One region of the Microbacterium sp. AC132 genome, then DNA from elsewhere that is predicted to be linked to it. Evidence: predicted binding sites of a transcription regulator. Region 1 holds the regulator's gene; the other holds the start of a gene.
What was found. Region 1 encodes HrcA, which represses chaperone genes, less so after heat shock. Its sites were predicted from a motif close to TTNGCACTCGNNNNNNNCGAGTGCNAA; they were not measured.

Region 1 (7,184 bases):
CGGACCGAGGAGCTGCACCATGGCGACGCCGTCGGCGTAGATCTTCTCGACGGCGGTGTCGGATGCGGTCAGGTCGTTTTCGTCAGAAGCCAACGAGCTTGCTCTCCTCGATGTTGCCGAGCACATGGGCGTGCACGTGGAAGACGGACTGGGCGGCGCTGGCGCCGTTGTTGAAGATGAGGCGGTATTCGCCGTTCGCATGCTCGGAGGCGAGCTGCTTCGCAGCCGCGACGATCTCCGCGAGCAGACCGGGGTCGCCCTCGGCGAGCTCCGTGACGTCGCGGTAGTCCTCGGTCTTGGGGATCACGAGCGCGTGCAGCGGTGCCTGCGGGTTGATGTCCCGGATCGCGAACACGCGGCCGGTGTCGAGCAGGATCTCACCCGGGATGTCGCCGTTGAGGATGCGCGTGAAGATCGAGGGCTCGGACATGCTCCCAGTCTACTGACCGCAGCACTGCCGGGTCCGTAGCCTGATCACCAGCGGCTGAGTGCGACCGACAGCACGGCGATCGCAGCCGGGCCCGCCGTGGACGTGCGCAGCACGGTGTCTCCGAGCAGCACACGCTCGGCGCCGGCGTCCGACAGCTTCAAGAGCTCGTCGTCGGAGATACCGCCCTCGGGCCCGACGACGAGGACGATGTCCCTGCCGTCCGGCTCGAGCTCGGACAACCGCACGGGGGCGGTCGGGTCGAGAAGCAGCACCCGCTGAGATGCGGCGCGTCTCGCGAGGTCGGCGGTCGACGCCGGAGGCGCCACCTCCGGGACCCACGCCCGGTGAGCCTGCTTCGCCGCCTCGCGGACGATCGTCGCCCACCGCTCGCGCCCCTTGACGGCCTTGGGACCATCCCATCGGGATACGCTTCGACTCGCCTGCCACGGCACGATCTCATCGACGCCGAGCTCGCATGCCGCCTGCACGGCGAGCTCGTCGCGATCGCCCTTCGCGAGAGCCTGCACGAGCACGATGCGAGGGCTGGGCGCGGGGTCGACCGATCGCTCGGCCACGCGCACGTCGACGCGGGACGGAGACACCTCTTCGGCGACGCCGGTCAGCCACACCCCCGAGCCGTCGCCGACCGTCACCGCCTCGCCGACGCGGAGCCGTCGGACGACGGCGGCGTGCTTCGCCTCGGCGCCGGTGAGCGACACGAGGTCTCCGACCGCGGCATCCGAGGAGTTCTCGACGAGGAAGTGGAGTGCCATGAGCGCCGTCCGGATCAGTGCGAACGGAAGCGGTCGCGGAGCTTCGAGAACAGCCCCTGCTGGAACTGCGCCAGCTGCGGGCCCGGTGCCTTGGTCTTCTTCGCGAAGTCCTCGATGAGCGCGCGCTGCGCGGAGTCGAGCCGGGTCGGAGTGACCACCTGCACGCCGACGCGGAGGTCGCCGCGCTGGTTGCCCCGCAGCGGCGTGATGCCGCGGCCCTTGATCGTCAGCACGTCGCCGGACTGGACGCCCGAGCGGATCTCGAGATCGACCTCGCCGTCGAGACCCTGGATCGTGGTCTCGGTGCCGAGGATCGCATCCGGCATCGACACCTCCAGCGTCGCCAGCAGGTCGTCGCCGTCGCGGCTGAAAGACGGGTGCGGGTTCACGGTGACCTCGACGTACAGGTCGCCGTTCGGGCCACCCGCCTTGCCGACCTCGCCAGAGCCCGGCAGCTGCAGGCGCAGCCCGGTCTCGACGCCGGCGGGGATGTCGAGCGAGACGGTGCGACGCGAGCGCACCCGCCCCTGGCCGCCGCAGGTGCCGCACGGATACGGGATCGTCGTGCCGTAGCCCTCGCAGGTGCCGCAGGGCTGAGAGGTCACGACGTTGCCGAGCAGGCTCCGCACCTGACGCTGAACGTGTCCGGAGCCGCCGCAGATGTCACAGGTGACGGGCGACGTGCCCTCCTGGCAGCACGAGCCGTTGCACGTCTCGCACAGCACGGCCGTGTCGACCTCGATGTCGCGGTGCGCACCGAAGACGACGTCGCCGAGATCGAGGGTCACCCGGACGAGGGCGTCCTGTCCCCGTTCGCGGCGTGACCGCGGACGCGCGCCCCTGCCACCGCCTTGGCCCGCGCCGAAGAAGGTCTCGAAGATGTCCCCGAAGCCGCCGAAGCCCTGGAAGTTGCCAGCGGCGCCGTCTCCGCCGCCCATGTCGTAGCGGCGACGGGAATCGTCGTCGCTCAGGACGTCGTATGCATGCGTGACGAGCTTGAACTGCTCGGCCGCGTCTTCACCCGGATTCACATCGGGGTGGAGCTGACGAGCGAGGCGTCGGTACGCCTTCTTGATCTCGTCGGTGGAGGCGTCACGAGAGACGCCGAGTACCTCGTAGTGGTCTGCCACAATGGCCCTTCTGCGTGTGCTGTTCTCTGGGCGGCCGCGTCAGCGGGCCGCCTCGTCTTCGTCGAGCATCCGAGACAGATAGCGGGCCACGGCCCGCGCCGCCGCGAGATTGCTCGGATAGTCCATGCGCGTCGGCCCCATCACGCCGACTCGCGCTGTGCCGCTGGGGGCGGCGTAGTTGCTGGCCACGATCGATGCCTCGCCGAGGCCGAAGGACGCGTTCTCGGTGCCGATGCTGGCGGCGAGACCGTGGGAGTCCGCCTCCATCTCGCTCATCAGCCGCAGCAGCGTCACCTGCTCCTCGATCGCCTCGAGCAGAGGGTGGATGCTGCCGCGGAAGTCCTGCTCGCGTCGAGCCAGAGTCGCTGCTCCGGCCATCACCAGGCGCTCCTGACGGAAGGCGCCGAGCTCGTCGATGACGATCGTCGCGAGAGCGCGCAGTACGACGTCATGACTGTGTGCGTCGTCCGCGAGAAGCGCCTGCAGCCGCTCAGCGGCGTCGCTCACCGCCCGGCCCGTGATCAGGGCGGAGAGACGAGCACGCAGCAGCGCCATGTCGGCGTCGTCGACGTCGACGGGCAGCGGGGCGATGCGCTGCGAGACGCCGCCCGCGTCGGTGACGAGCACGATGAGCAGACGATTCGGCGCCAGCGCCACGAGTTCGAGATGCGTGAGATGCGCGCGCGCGAATGACGGGTACTGCGCCAGCGCGACCTGCCCCGTGAGCTGCGTCAGCACTCGGACCGTGCGCACCATCAGGTCGTCGAGGTCGGAGGGAGCGGTGAGGAAGGACTCGATGGCCGTGCGCTGCGCGACCGACAGTGGCCGCAGCTGGGCGAGATGATCCACGAACACGCGGTAGCCCTTGTCGGTGGGAACGCGACCGGAGGAGGTGTGCGGGGCGGCGATCAGCTCTTCGTCTTCGAGCAGTGCCATGTCGTTGCGGATCGTCGCCGCGGACACGCCGAAGGAGTATCGGTCGACGATCGATCGGCTGCCGACGGGTTCATGGGTCTCGACGTAGTCCTGCACGATCGCGCGGAGAACCTGGAGGCCTCTTTCGCTGACCATCGCAACTCCCTCCCTCTTGGCACTCACTGGCTACGAGTGCCAATTCTACCCGCCGACGCCGACCACGTGCTGATCCGGCACGATGTCCGGACTCAGCGGTCGCCGATCAGTCGGTGAGCTCACGCACGACGGCATCGGCGAGCAGGCGCCCCCGCAGTGTGAGCTGCACGCGTCCGCGAACGGCAGCGGCCGGGTCGACGAGCCCATCCGCGATCAGACCCGCGACGCGTGTCCTCTTGTCCGCGGCGAGGTCGCTGACGGCGATGCCCTCGCGGATGCGACTCAGCAGCAGGATGCGCTCGAGCGTCGTCGACTGCTCGTCCGGCCGCTCCGTGCCGGCGGCGGGAGACTCCGCTGCGGCGAGCCGCTGTGCATACGCGGCCGGATGCTTGACGTTCCACCACCGCAGGCCGGCGACGTGACTGTGCGCGCCGGGACCGAATCCCCACCAGTCGCTCCCCCGCCAGTAGGCGAGATTGTGCCGCGAACGCTGCTCGGGCGAGCGAGACCAGTTGCTGATCTCGTACCAGTCGAAGCCCGCCGCTGCGAGACGCGCATCGGCGAGCTCGTACATGTCGGCCTGCAGGTCGTCGTCCGGCGCCGGCACCTCGCCTCGGCGGATCTGTCGCGCGAGCTTCGTGCCGTCCTCGATGATCAGCGCGTACGCCGAGATGTGGTCCGACTCGAGTGCGAGCGCCGCGTCGAGCGACGCCTCCCAATCACCGATCGACTCACCGGGGGCGCCGTAGATGAGGTCCACGCTCACGGCGAGGCCAGCGTCCTTCGCCGCGGCGACCGCTGTCGTCACGTTCTCGGGGCGATGAGTGCGGTCGAGAGCGGCGAGCACATGCGGCACTGCCGACTGCATGCCGATCGACAGCCGCGTGACGCCGGCATCCGCGAGGGTCCGCGCGACCTCGGGCGTCACCGTGTCGGGGTTCGCCTCGACCGTGATCTCGGCGCCGTCGACGAGGCCGAACGCGTCGGTCGCCGCACCGAGCATCCGGGCGAGATCCCCCGCGGGCAGAAGAGTCGGCGTGCCGCCGCCGAAGAACACGGTGTCCATCGGGCGCAGCGCGCCCGCATCCGCGAGAACGCGCCTCGCCAGGGCGATCTCGGTGATGAGCGTCGAGGCGTAGTCCTCCTGCTTTGCGCCGCGGAGCTCTCCCGAGGTGTAGGTGTTGAAGTCGCAGTAGCCGCACCGCACCCGGCAGAAGGGGACGTGCAGGTATGCGGAGAAGGGCACGGAGGAATCGATCGGCAGATCGGAGGGCAGATGTCCGTCTGCCGGTGCCGGATCGCCGAGTGGAAGCGGACCGGCCATCAGAGAGGTGCGACCATCAGACCGGAGTCGCGTACAGCGGCGAGATCGCCCGCAGATAGCGTGCGAACAGTTCCCGGCGACGGCGCTTCACCAGCGGCGGGACGACGCGGTAGAGCAGGGAGTTCGGCGCGTCGAAGGCACGGACGGAGAACCACACCTCGTCGTTGTCCTCACGCCAGTCGATGTCGAAGGACTCCTCACCGCGCACCACCGAGCCTCCGACCGTGCCCAGCACGAATCCGATCCGGCGCTTCTCCTCGGTCACGGAGATCACGCGCAGCTCGGCATCCGCCCGCATGCCGGCAACCCGCCCATGCAGACGCAACGTCATGCCCGGGCCGGCGAACGGGGTGCCTTCCGCGTCGAAGCGCTGTTCGACGTCGTTCTTGCTCGGTGCGATCGGAGTGCCCTCGGCGTCGAAGCTGACACCGGCGTAGGCGGGACCGGGCGCGGGGCGCACATCCTCGATGCTGAGGCCCGCCGCGCGCTGCGCGGTCCAGGTCAGCAGCGCTTCGCCCGCGGACTGGAAGCGGTCATGACCGCTGCCGATCCGCCAGGAGTTCTCCGCCGGGATGCTGCGCTCCGGCGGGTACTGCATCAGATCGGGCGCGTGGGTCGCACCCACGGCCGCATAGTCAACCGTGTCGTCTCGGAAAGTCCCGCGCCGCATGCCTTCCAGCCTACTTCCCGTTCCCTGGACGATCACCCTCCACGCCGGGAACAGCCCGGCCCGAAGGTCCTACTTCTTGTCCTTGCCCTCGACGTCGCCGGAGAGCGCTGCGATGAACGCCTCCTGCGGCACTTCGACACGACCGACCATCTTCATGCGCTTCTTGCCCTCTTTCTGCTTCTCGAGGAGCTTGCGCTTGCGGCTGATGTCACCGCCGTAGCATTTGGCGAGCACGTCCTTGCGCAGCGCCCTGATCGTCTCGCGGGCGATGATCCTGGCGCCGATGGCGGCCTGGATCGGCACCTCGAAGTTCTGGCGAGGGATCAGCTTGCGCAGTCGCTCCGTCATCAGCGTGCCGTAGGCGTAGGCCTTGTCGCGGTGCACGATCGAGCTGAACGCGTCGACCTTGTCACCCTGCAGCAGGATGTCGACCTTGACAAGGTCCGCCTCCTGCTGTCCGGCGGGTTCGTAGTCGAGCGAGGCATAGCCCTGGGTCTTGGACTTGAGCTGGTCGAAGAAGTCGAAGACGATCTCACCGAGCGGCATCATGTAGCGGAGCTCCACGCGCTCCTCGGAGAAGTACTCCATGCCCAGCAGCGCTCCGCGACGAGACTGGCAGAGCTCCATGACCGTGCCCACGTAGTCCTTGGGCAGCAGGATCGCGGTCTTCACCATCGGCTCCGACACCGAGCCGATGCGACCGTCGGGGTACTCGCTCGGGTTCGTCACCGTCACGGTCTCGCCCGTGTCGCTCGTGAGCACCTCGTAGATCACGCTGGGTGCGGTGGTGATGAGGTCGAGGCCGAATTCTCGCTCGAGACGCTCGGTGATGATCTCGAGATGCAGGAGTCCCAGGAACCCGCAGCGGAAGCCGAAACCGAGGGCGACCGAGGTCTCAGGCTCGTACTGCAGCGAGGCGTCGGAGAGCTTGAGCTTGTCGAGCGCCTCCCGGAGCTCCGCGTAATCGCTGCCGTCGATCGGGTAGATCCCCGAGAAGACCATCGGCTTCGGGTCGGTGTAGCCCGGCAGAGCCTGGGTCGAGGGCCTGCGTGCCGTCGTGATCGTGTCACCGACCTTCGACAGACGGACGTCCTTCACACCGGTGATGAGGTAGCCGACCTCGCCGACGCCGAGCCCCTTGGACGGCACCGGTTCGGGGCTCGACACGCCGACCTCGAGCGCTTCGTGGTTGGCACCCGTCGACATCATCTGAATGCGCTCGCGGGGCGACAGGCTGCCGTCCACCATGCGGACGTAGGTGACGACCCCGCGGTAGGCGTCGTAGACGGAGTCGAAGATCATGGCGCGGGCCGGAGCATCGGCGTCTCCGACGGGTGCGGGGATCTCCTTGACCAGTCGGTCGAGCAGCTCCTCGACGCCGACACCGGTCTTGCCCGAGACACGGAGCACGTCCTCGGGCTTGCCGCCGATGAGCGATGCCAGCTCCTTGGCGTACTTGTCGGGGTCGGCCGCCGGCAGGTCGATCTTGTTCAGCACCGGGATGATGTGCAGGTCGTTCTCGAGCGCGAGGTAGAGGTTCGCCAGAGTCTGGGCCTCGATGCCCTGGGCGGCGTCGACGAGCAGGATCGCGCCCTCGCAGGCGGCGAGAGACCGGGACACCTCGTAGGTGAAGTCGACGTGCCCCGGGGTGTCGATCATGTTGAGCGCGAAGGTCTCGCCGTCGATCTCCCACGGCATCCGCACGGCCTGGCTCTTGATGGTGATGCCGCGCTCACGCTCGATGTCCATGCGGTCGAGGTACTGCGCGCGCATGTCGCGATCCGAG
Region 2 (7,184 bases), 2.5 Mb from region 1:
GGCGCGCATGGGACAGGTGCGCACGTTCCAGCTGACCAAGTCGCTGTCGCTGCTCACCGTGCTCGAGAACATGAAGCTCGGTGCTCCGGGACAGCGCGGCGAGGGCTTCTGGTCGAGCCTGTTCCCGTTCCTGTGGCGCAAGCAGGATCAGGAGATCGAGGTCAAGGCCCGCGAGCTGCTGGCCCGCTTCAAGCTCGACGCCAAGGAGAAGGACTTCGCCGCGGCGCTCTCGGGCGGCCAGCGCAAGCTCCTCGAGATGGCGCGAGCCCTCATGAGCGATCCGACCCTGGTGATGCTCGACGAGCCGATGGCCGGCGTCAATCCGGCGCTGACCCAGTCGCTCCTCGATCACATCCTCGACCTCAAGGGCCTGGGCATGACGGTGCTGTTCGTCGAGCACGACATGCACATGGTCCGCCACATCGCCGACTGGGTCGTGGTCATGGCCGAGGGCAAGGTCGTCGCCGAGGGCCCGCCCGACGAGGTCATGGAGGACCCGGCCGTGGTCGACGCCTATCTCGGCGCCCACCAGGACCTCGATCTCGGTGCCGTGACCGGTCGCATCCCCGTGATCGAGAACGCCACCGCCGCCAAGCTCCGCGAGCAGATCGAAGCAGAAGCCGAGGCGGAGCTCGAAGCGACGAGCACGCCGGATCACGACCAGAAGGACAACGCATGAGCGCCGAGACCTCCGCTGCGGCACCGCGAACGGACGACATCGTCGTCGAGCTGAAGGACGTGCACGCCGGCTACCTGCCCGGTGTGAACATCCTCAACGGCGCCAACCTCGTCGCCCGACAGGGCGAGCTGATCGGCATCATCGGCCCCAACGGCGCCGGCAAGTCGACCCTGCTGAAGGCGATCTTCGGGATGGTGAACGTCCGCAGCGGCGAGATCACCGTGAACGGAGAGAGCATCATCGGGTTGAAGGCCGACAAGCTCGTCAAGCGGGGCGTCGCCTTCGTGCCGCAGACGAACAATGTGTTCCCCTCGCTCTCGATCGAGGAGAACCTGCAGATGGGGCTGTATCAGAACCCCAAGATCTACGCCGAGCGCCTCGAGTTCGTCACCGGCATCTTCGCCGAACTCGGCAAGCGCCTCAAGCAGCGCGCCGGGTCGCTCTCGGGCGGCGAGCGGCAGATGGTGGCGATGTCGAGGGCACTCATGATGGACCCGTCGGTGCTGCTTCTCGACGAGCCCTCCGCCGGCCTCTCCCCCGTGCGTCAGGACGATGCGTTCATCCGCGTCTCCGACATCAACAAGGCGGGCGTGACGACGATCATGGTCGAGCAGAACGCGCGGCGCTGCCTGCAGATCTGCGACCGCGGCTACGTGCTCGACCAGGGCAAGGACGCGTACGAGGGCACCGGACGCGACCTGCTGAACGATCCGAAGGTCATCGGCCTCTACCTCGGAACTCTCGGCACCGACGCCGCCTGAGGGCTCCCACGACAGAGGGGCGGATGCGACTCGCATCCGCCCCTCTTCTGTCCCCCCGCGCAGCTCCGGACACGCGGCCGCAGCTCGGGGCACGCACACGACGAAGGCCCCGGATCGAGGATCCGGGGCCTTCGCTCGTGATCAGTTGGTGCGGGAGATCAGGTTGTCGGCGCCGTACTCGTACGTGCCGATCGATGCACCCTGCGGGTCGCCGTTCTCATCGAACGTGATCTCGCCGGAGTAGCCGTCGTAGTCGGCGGTTCCACCGTCGTTGATGATCGCCGCGCAGTCCTCGAAGCTGGTGCACTTCTCACCGTCTCCGCTGCCGCCCGAGACCTCGGCCATCTTCGCAGCGATGTCCGCGCCCTCGGTCGAACCGGCGGCGAGAGACGCGAGTGCGACGAGCACGACCGCGTCGTAGGCCTCGGCTGCGTAGGTGAAGTCGTTGACCTCGGGGTTGCCCTCACCGGTCCAGAACGTCTGCAGACGGTCGGTGAAGTCGTCCTCGAGCGCCGGTCCCGGCTTCGTGCCCTGTGCGCCCTCGAGCGAGAACGGGAAGTTCGTGTCGGGCGAGGAGCCGTAGTCCGACAGGTTTCCGTCGACGAGGTAGAACTTGTCGGGCGAGATGCCGGCGTTGACCAGCAGCGGGGCGATGGTCTTGAACTGGTCGAACGACACGATCGCGACGGCGTCGGGGTTCTGAGCCTTGATCGTCTCGACCTGTGCGTCGAACTGACCGTCACCGACGTTGTACGACGCGTCAGCGACGACCTCGCCACCCGCGTTCTCGAACGTCGACTTGATGTTGTCGAACAGTCCGGTTCCGTAGGCGTCGTTCTGGTAGATCACGCCGAGGGTCTTGTGTCCGTCTTCGGCGATCAGGTTGCCGAGGACCTCACCCTGCAGAAGGTCGCTGGGCGCGGTGCGGAAGTAGAGACCGTTGTCGTCCCAGTCGGTGAAGTCCGGGCCGGTGTTCGAGGCCGAGATCTGCAGGATGCCGGCGCTGACGTTTCCGTCGAGGATCAGGCGTGAGACGCCCGACGCCGCGGCGCCGACGATGGCGGTGACGCCCGCGCCCTGGAGCTTGCTGATCGACGTCTCGTAGGCCTTGGTGTCGGTGTCGCCTTCGTCCTCAGCCGTCAGGTTGATCGTGACGCCGGCAGCAGCATCGTTGACCTCCTTGACCGCGAGGCCGACGCCGGATTCCATGGGCGGGCCGAGGAACGACAGCGAACCGGTCTGCGGCAGCAGCGAGCCGAGCTCGAGCGTGAGGTCGGCCGACGATCCGCCGCCGCCACCACCGTCGGACGGCTCCTCAGAGGGCGTGCCGCTGCAGCCCGCGACGACGATCGCCGAGACGCTCAGCAGCGCGACTCCGGCGAGAATCTTGGCGCTGCGCGAGCGCGTGAATGAGGTCATGATGCTCCCTTGCGTGACTGGCCGTGGATTGTGACCACGGTCGGGTGCTCTAACACTAGGACTGAAAGGCTTCGCGTAGGGGTCGCCGATGTTTCGGTGCGTTAACGATCCGACACCGAGTTTCCGGACGGGTGAACCGGGAGTTCAGACGAGTGTCGGCTGATCGATCCGGCGTCCGCGACGCGCGGCGAGCAGCAGGTCGATCAGGAACACGAGGATCGCGACCCAGACGATGATGAAGCCCGCCCACCGCTCGGGCGGCATCGGCTCGCCGAGCACGACCGCGCCGATGATGAACTGCATGACGGGGGTGACGAACTGGATCATCCCGATGACGGTGAGGTTGATGCGCCGGGTGCCCGCGGCGAAGAGCAGCAGGGGCACCGCCGTGGCCACACCGGCGAATGCGAGAAGCACCGCATGCCACACACCCTGGGAGCCCATCGTGATCCCGGCGGGGGTGGCGGCGACGAGGATCAGCTGCACGATGGCGATCGGGATCAGCCAGAACGACTCGAGCGTGAGTCCGCTGACCGCATCGACCGCGGGGCCGATCTTCTTCTTGATGAGTCCGTAGACTCCGAACGAAGCCGTCAGCGAGAGGGCGATCCACGGGAACTCGCCGTAGAAGAGGACGATCACGATCACGGCGACCGCCGCGATGCCGATCGCCGCCCACTGGAGCCTGCGGATGCGCTCCTTGAGCACGAACACCCCGAGCAGCACGGTGGTGATCGGGTTGATGAAGTACCCGAGGCTGGTCTCCACGATGTTCCCGGAGAGGGTTCCGATGAGGAACACCTGCCAGTTGACGTAGATCAGGACACCCGCCAGAGCCGTCCATCCCAGCAGCCTCGGCTGCCGGACGATGACGCCGAAGGCGGCCCAGCCGCGCATCACGGTGAGGAGGAGCAGGCAGAAGACGAACGACAGCAGCACGCGCCACGCGACGACCTCCCACGGACCGGTGGGCACGAGCAGCAGGAAGTAGAGGGGCAGCACGCCCCAGAGCAGATACGCTCCCCCGCGTACGCGACTCCCGCCGTCTGAGTGGCTCGGGAGGCGGCGTTCGTCGGGGTCACCGCACAACCCTATGCCCGTCGCCGCGCCGCCTCCGACCCACGAGACCCGCCATCCGGACATTGGCAGGAATCGATGCACCGGTGGCCGAACACGCAGGAAGGCCCGGATGCGTGATGCATCCGGGCCTTCCGAAGACGTTGTCTCAGCGGACGACGACTGCGAGCACGTCGCGAGCCGACAGGACGAGGTACTCGTCTGCGCCGAACTTCACCTCGGTGCCGCCGTACTTGCTGTAGAGCACACGGTCGCCCACGGCGACGTCGAGCGGAACGCGGTTGCCGTTGTCATCGATGCGGCCGGGGCCCACGGCCACGACCTCGCCCTCCTGGGGCTTCTCCTTGGCGGTGTCGGGGATGACCAGGCCACTCGCGGTGGTCTGCTCGGCCTCGACCTGCTTGATGACGATGCGGTCCTCGAGCGGCTTGATGGAAACCGACACGGTCTACCTCTTCTTTCTTGACGCTGACAGGAAGACTTTTCGCACTCTCAACCCGAGAGTGCTAATCCAGTCTAGGCGTTCCGCTGGCACTCACGCAATGCGAGTGCCAATGCGGCGAACAGCCCGCCGCCTAAGCTGGGGCAGTGGAGATCTCCGAGCTGCGCGCACTGCTCACCCCCGAGGGCCTGAAGGCGCTGGACGAACTCGGCCCCGTCGACGAGGTCGCCGACGTCGCTCGGATCGTATCCCGGCTGCGTGCGGCCGGCCACTCGCCCGAGCTCGTCTCGGCCGTGGTCGGACAGGCACGACTTCGCACCAAGGCGAAAGGCAAGTTCGGCGACTTCGCGGCCCGGATGCTGTTCACCCGGGCCGGACTCGAGCAGGCGACACGGCTGGGCGTGGCCGCCCGGCATGCCCAGCGGATGCGCCGCGCCGGCATCACTCGCGTCGCGGATCTCGGCTGCGGCATCGGCGGGGATTCTCTTGCGTTCGCCGGTGCAGGGCTCGACGTCGTCGCCGTCGACGCCGACGAGGTGACCTCGGCGATCGCGGCGTACAACCTGGCGCCTCTCGGAGACAGCGCGAGGGTGATCCACGGCACGGCCGAGGCGCACGTGCCCGTCGAGGGCGACGAGAACCAGGCGATCTGGATGGATCCGGCCCGCCGCACCGCCGGGCACAGCGAGACGCGCCGGGTCTCGTCCGATGACTACTCTCCGCCGCTGGACTGGGCCTTCGACGTGGCCTCACGCACATCGACGGGCATCAAGCTCGGTCCCGGTCACGACCGCGATTCGCTTCCCGTCGACGCCGAGGCGCAGTGGGTGAGCGCAGACGGCAGCGTGGTCGAGCTCGTGCTCTGGACGCGCGCACTCGCCCGCGACGGCATCCGCCGTTCCGCCCTCGTGATCCGCGGCGAGCGCTCACATGAACTCACCGCAGGCGCCGACGCCGTCGACGAGCCCGTGCGCGAACTCGGCGCGTTCCTGCACGAGCCGGACGGGGCGGTGATCCGGGCGCGTCTGATCGGCGATGTCGCGCGCAGCCTCGACGCGGGAATGCTCGACGAGCGCATCGCGTATCTCACCTCCGACGCCGCGGTCACCAGTCCGTTCGTGCAGTCGTTCCGGGTGCGCGAGACGATGCCGGCGAACCCGAAGGCGATCAGCGCAGTCCTCAAGGCGAACGACATCGGATCCCTCGAGATCAAGAAGCGCGGCATGGACATCGACCCCGCGGCCTTCCGCAAGAAGCTGGCGCTGCGGGGCGAGCAGACCGCGACGCTGATCCTCACTCGCGTGGGTGATCAGCGACGAGCGATCCTCGCCGATCGGGTGCCGGCAGCGGGCTGACGTCTCCCCGGCGCCTAGCCCTCGGAGTCGTCGGACGGGATGTCGACCTGGATCGGATCCTGGTATTCGCCGCCGAGCGCGAGTGTCTCACCGGGCCTCACCGTCTGCTCAGCCGTCGCCGTCGTGCTGTCTCCGGACACCACGAGGTAGGGCATGCCGTTCGACGTGTACGCGAGACGCACGCTCCAGTCGGAGATCATCCCTCCGGCCTCGTCCACGATGGTTCCGGCGACCTCGATGACGTCCGCCGACGATTGTCCCTCGCTCGCCGGGCGGCATTCGACGGCCTGGACGGCATCGACGATGAGGCAGTCCTGGATGTCGTCGCTCTCGACGCGCTGTGCGCGCCAGACCGGCGCATCGCGGAAGTACCCGACGACCGAGAAGGAGAACTCTTCGAAACCCTCCTCGACCAGCTGCTCGGCGCGTTCCCGCTCGTCGCCCTGGAACTGCGACAGCCAGGAGTTCTCGTCCGAACGCCATCGCTGGATGATGCCGACGACCTCCCCGTTCATCGCTCGCGCGGCGGACGCCCAGATCTCCTCGAGGCCCTCGTCCCCCTCCCCCGGCACCGCGACGCTCGCGTTCAGGCCGATGCCGTTCCCGTTGTCGAGATCGGACGCGGGCTGGCACTGATCCGCCGACTTGTCGGCGGCGTCGAGCGTCAGGCACACCGTCTCGCCGTCGTCCTTCGTCGCGTACCAGACGAGGGCGTCCTCGTCCTGTCCGATCGCGCGCAGACTGCCCGGGTCGAACCCGCCCGCGGCCTGCAATTCCGCACGCCGCTCCTGCTGCGCGGAAGTCAACGCGACGGCATCGCCGGAACGCCCGAAGAGCGCCCAGCCGGTGCCGAGACCGATCACGAGCAGAAGTGCGGATGCCGCGGCGACCGCCTTCCAGTGCTGACGGAATGCGGCGCGGAGGCCTCCGGTCTCGGCAGACCGGCGTCCGTCGTCCGCGTGTTCGTCGGGAGCGCTGGGGGAAGCGTCGGCGACGGGTGCCTGACCGTCACGGAACGGCTTCTCCGACGTCGGCGGCTCGTGGGCCGGTCCCTGCCCGACCGGCGCGTCGACCCGGTCGCGCGGGCCAGGGTCGACCCGGTCAGGCCTGCCAGGCTCGCCGCGCAGCGATTCGAGCTCTCTCAGCCTCGCCGCCTCGGCCTCGGTCAGGCCGCCGTCGCGGCCGTACGCTTTGACCTGCAGTGCGCGCAGCTCAGCAGAGTCACTCTCCTGCAGCATCGTCGCCCTCCCAGCCCTTCGTCACGGTCAGGTACTGCTGACCGTAGCCGAACCGGTACTCGTAGCGGGTCGTCTTCCCCTCACCCACGACGTCGAGCACGAGCGTCCTGTCCGCGTCGGCGAGCATGATGCTGTCATCGCAGGCCATCGGAGGGTCGGGCATCGACCCGTCGTAGACGAGACAGTACCTCTGCGTGGACATGTCGATCCCCG

Region 2: a site for HrcA is predicted at 4,465-4,491, ahead of groES (co-chaperone GroES). Genes of this name have one in related genera too.

The regions. Positions count from the first base shown of each region.
Region 1 covers NZ_OZ409862.1:3,187,316-3,194,499, reverse strand. Annotated here, with positions in the region: gene ACZZZQ_RS15340 (PhoH family protein) at 1-21, opposite strand, end outside; gene ACZZZQ_RS15335 (HIT domain-containing protein) at 83-430, opposite strand; gene ACZZZQ_RS15330 (16S rRNA (uracil(1498)-N(3))-methyltransferase) at 475-1,203, opposite strand; gene dnaJ (molecular chaperone DnaJ) at 1,218-2,333, opposite strand; gene hrcA (heat-inducible transcriptional repressor HrcA) at 2,373-3,404, opposite strand; gene hemW (radical SAM family heme chaperone HemW) at 3,511-4,728, opposite strand; gene ACZZZQ_RS15310 (DUF1990 family protein) at 4,745-5,398, opposite strand; gene lepA (translation elongation factor 4) at 5,468-7,184, opposite strand, start outside.
Region 2 covers NZ_OZ409862.1:662,035-669,218, forward strand. Annotated here, with positions in the region: gene ACZZZQ_RS03070 (ABC transporter ATP-binding protein) at 1-679, shown strand, start outside; gene ACZZZQ_RS03075 (ABC transporter ATP-binding protein) at 676-1,440, shown strand; gene ACZZZQ_RS03080 (ABC transporter substrate-binding protein) at 1,582-2,859, opposite strand; gene rarD (EamA family transporter RarD) at 3,004-3,861, opposite strand; gene groES (co-chaperone GroES) at 4,085-4,381, opposite strand; gene ACZZZQ_RS03095 (class I SAM-dependent methyltransferase) at 4,525-5,733, shown strand; gene ACZZZQ_RS03100 (hypothetical protein) at 5,748-6,971, opposite strand; gene ACZZZQ_RS03105 (hypothetical protein) at 6,955-7,184, opposite strand, start outside.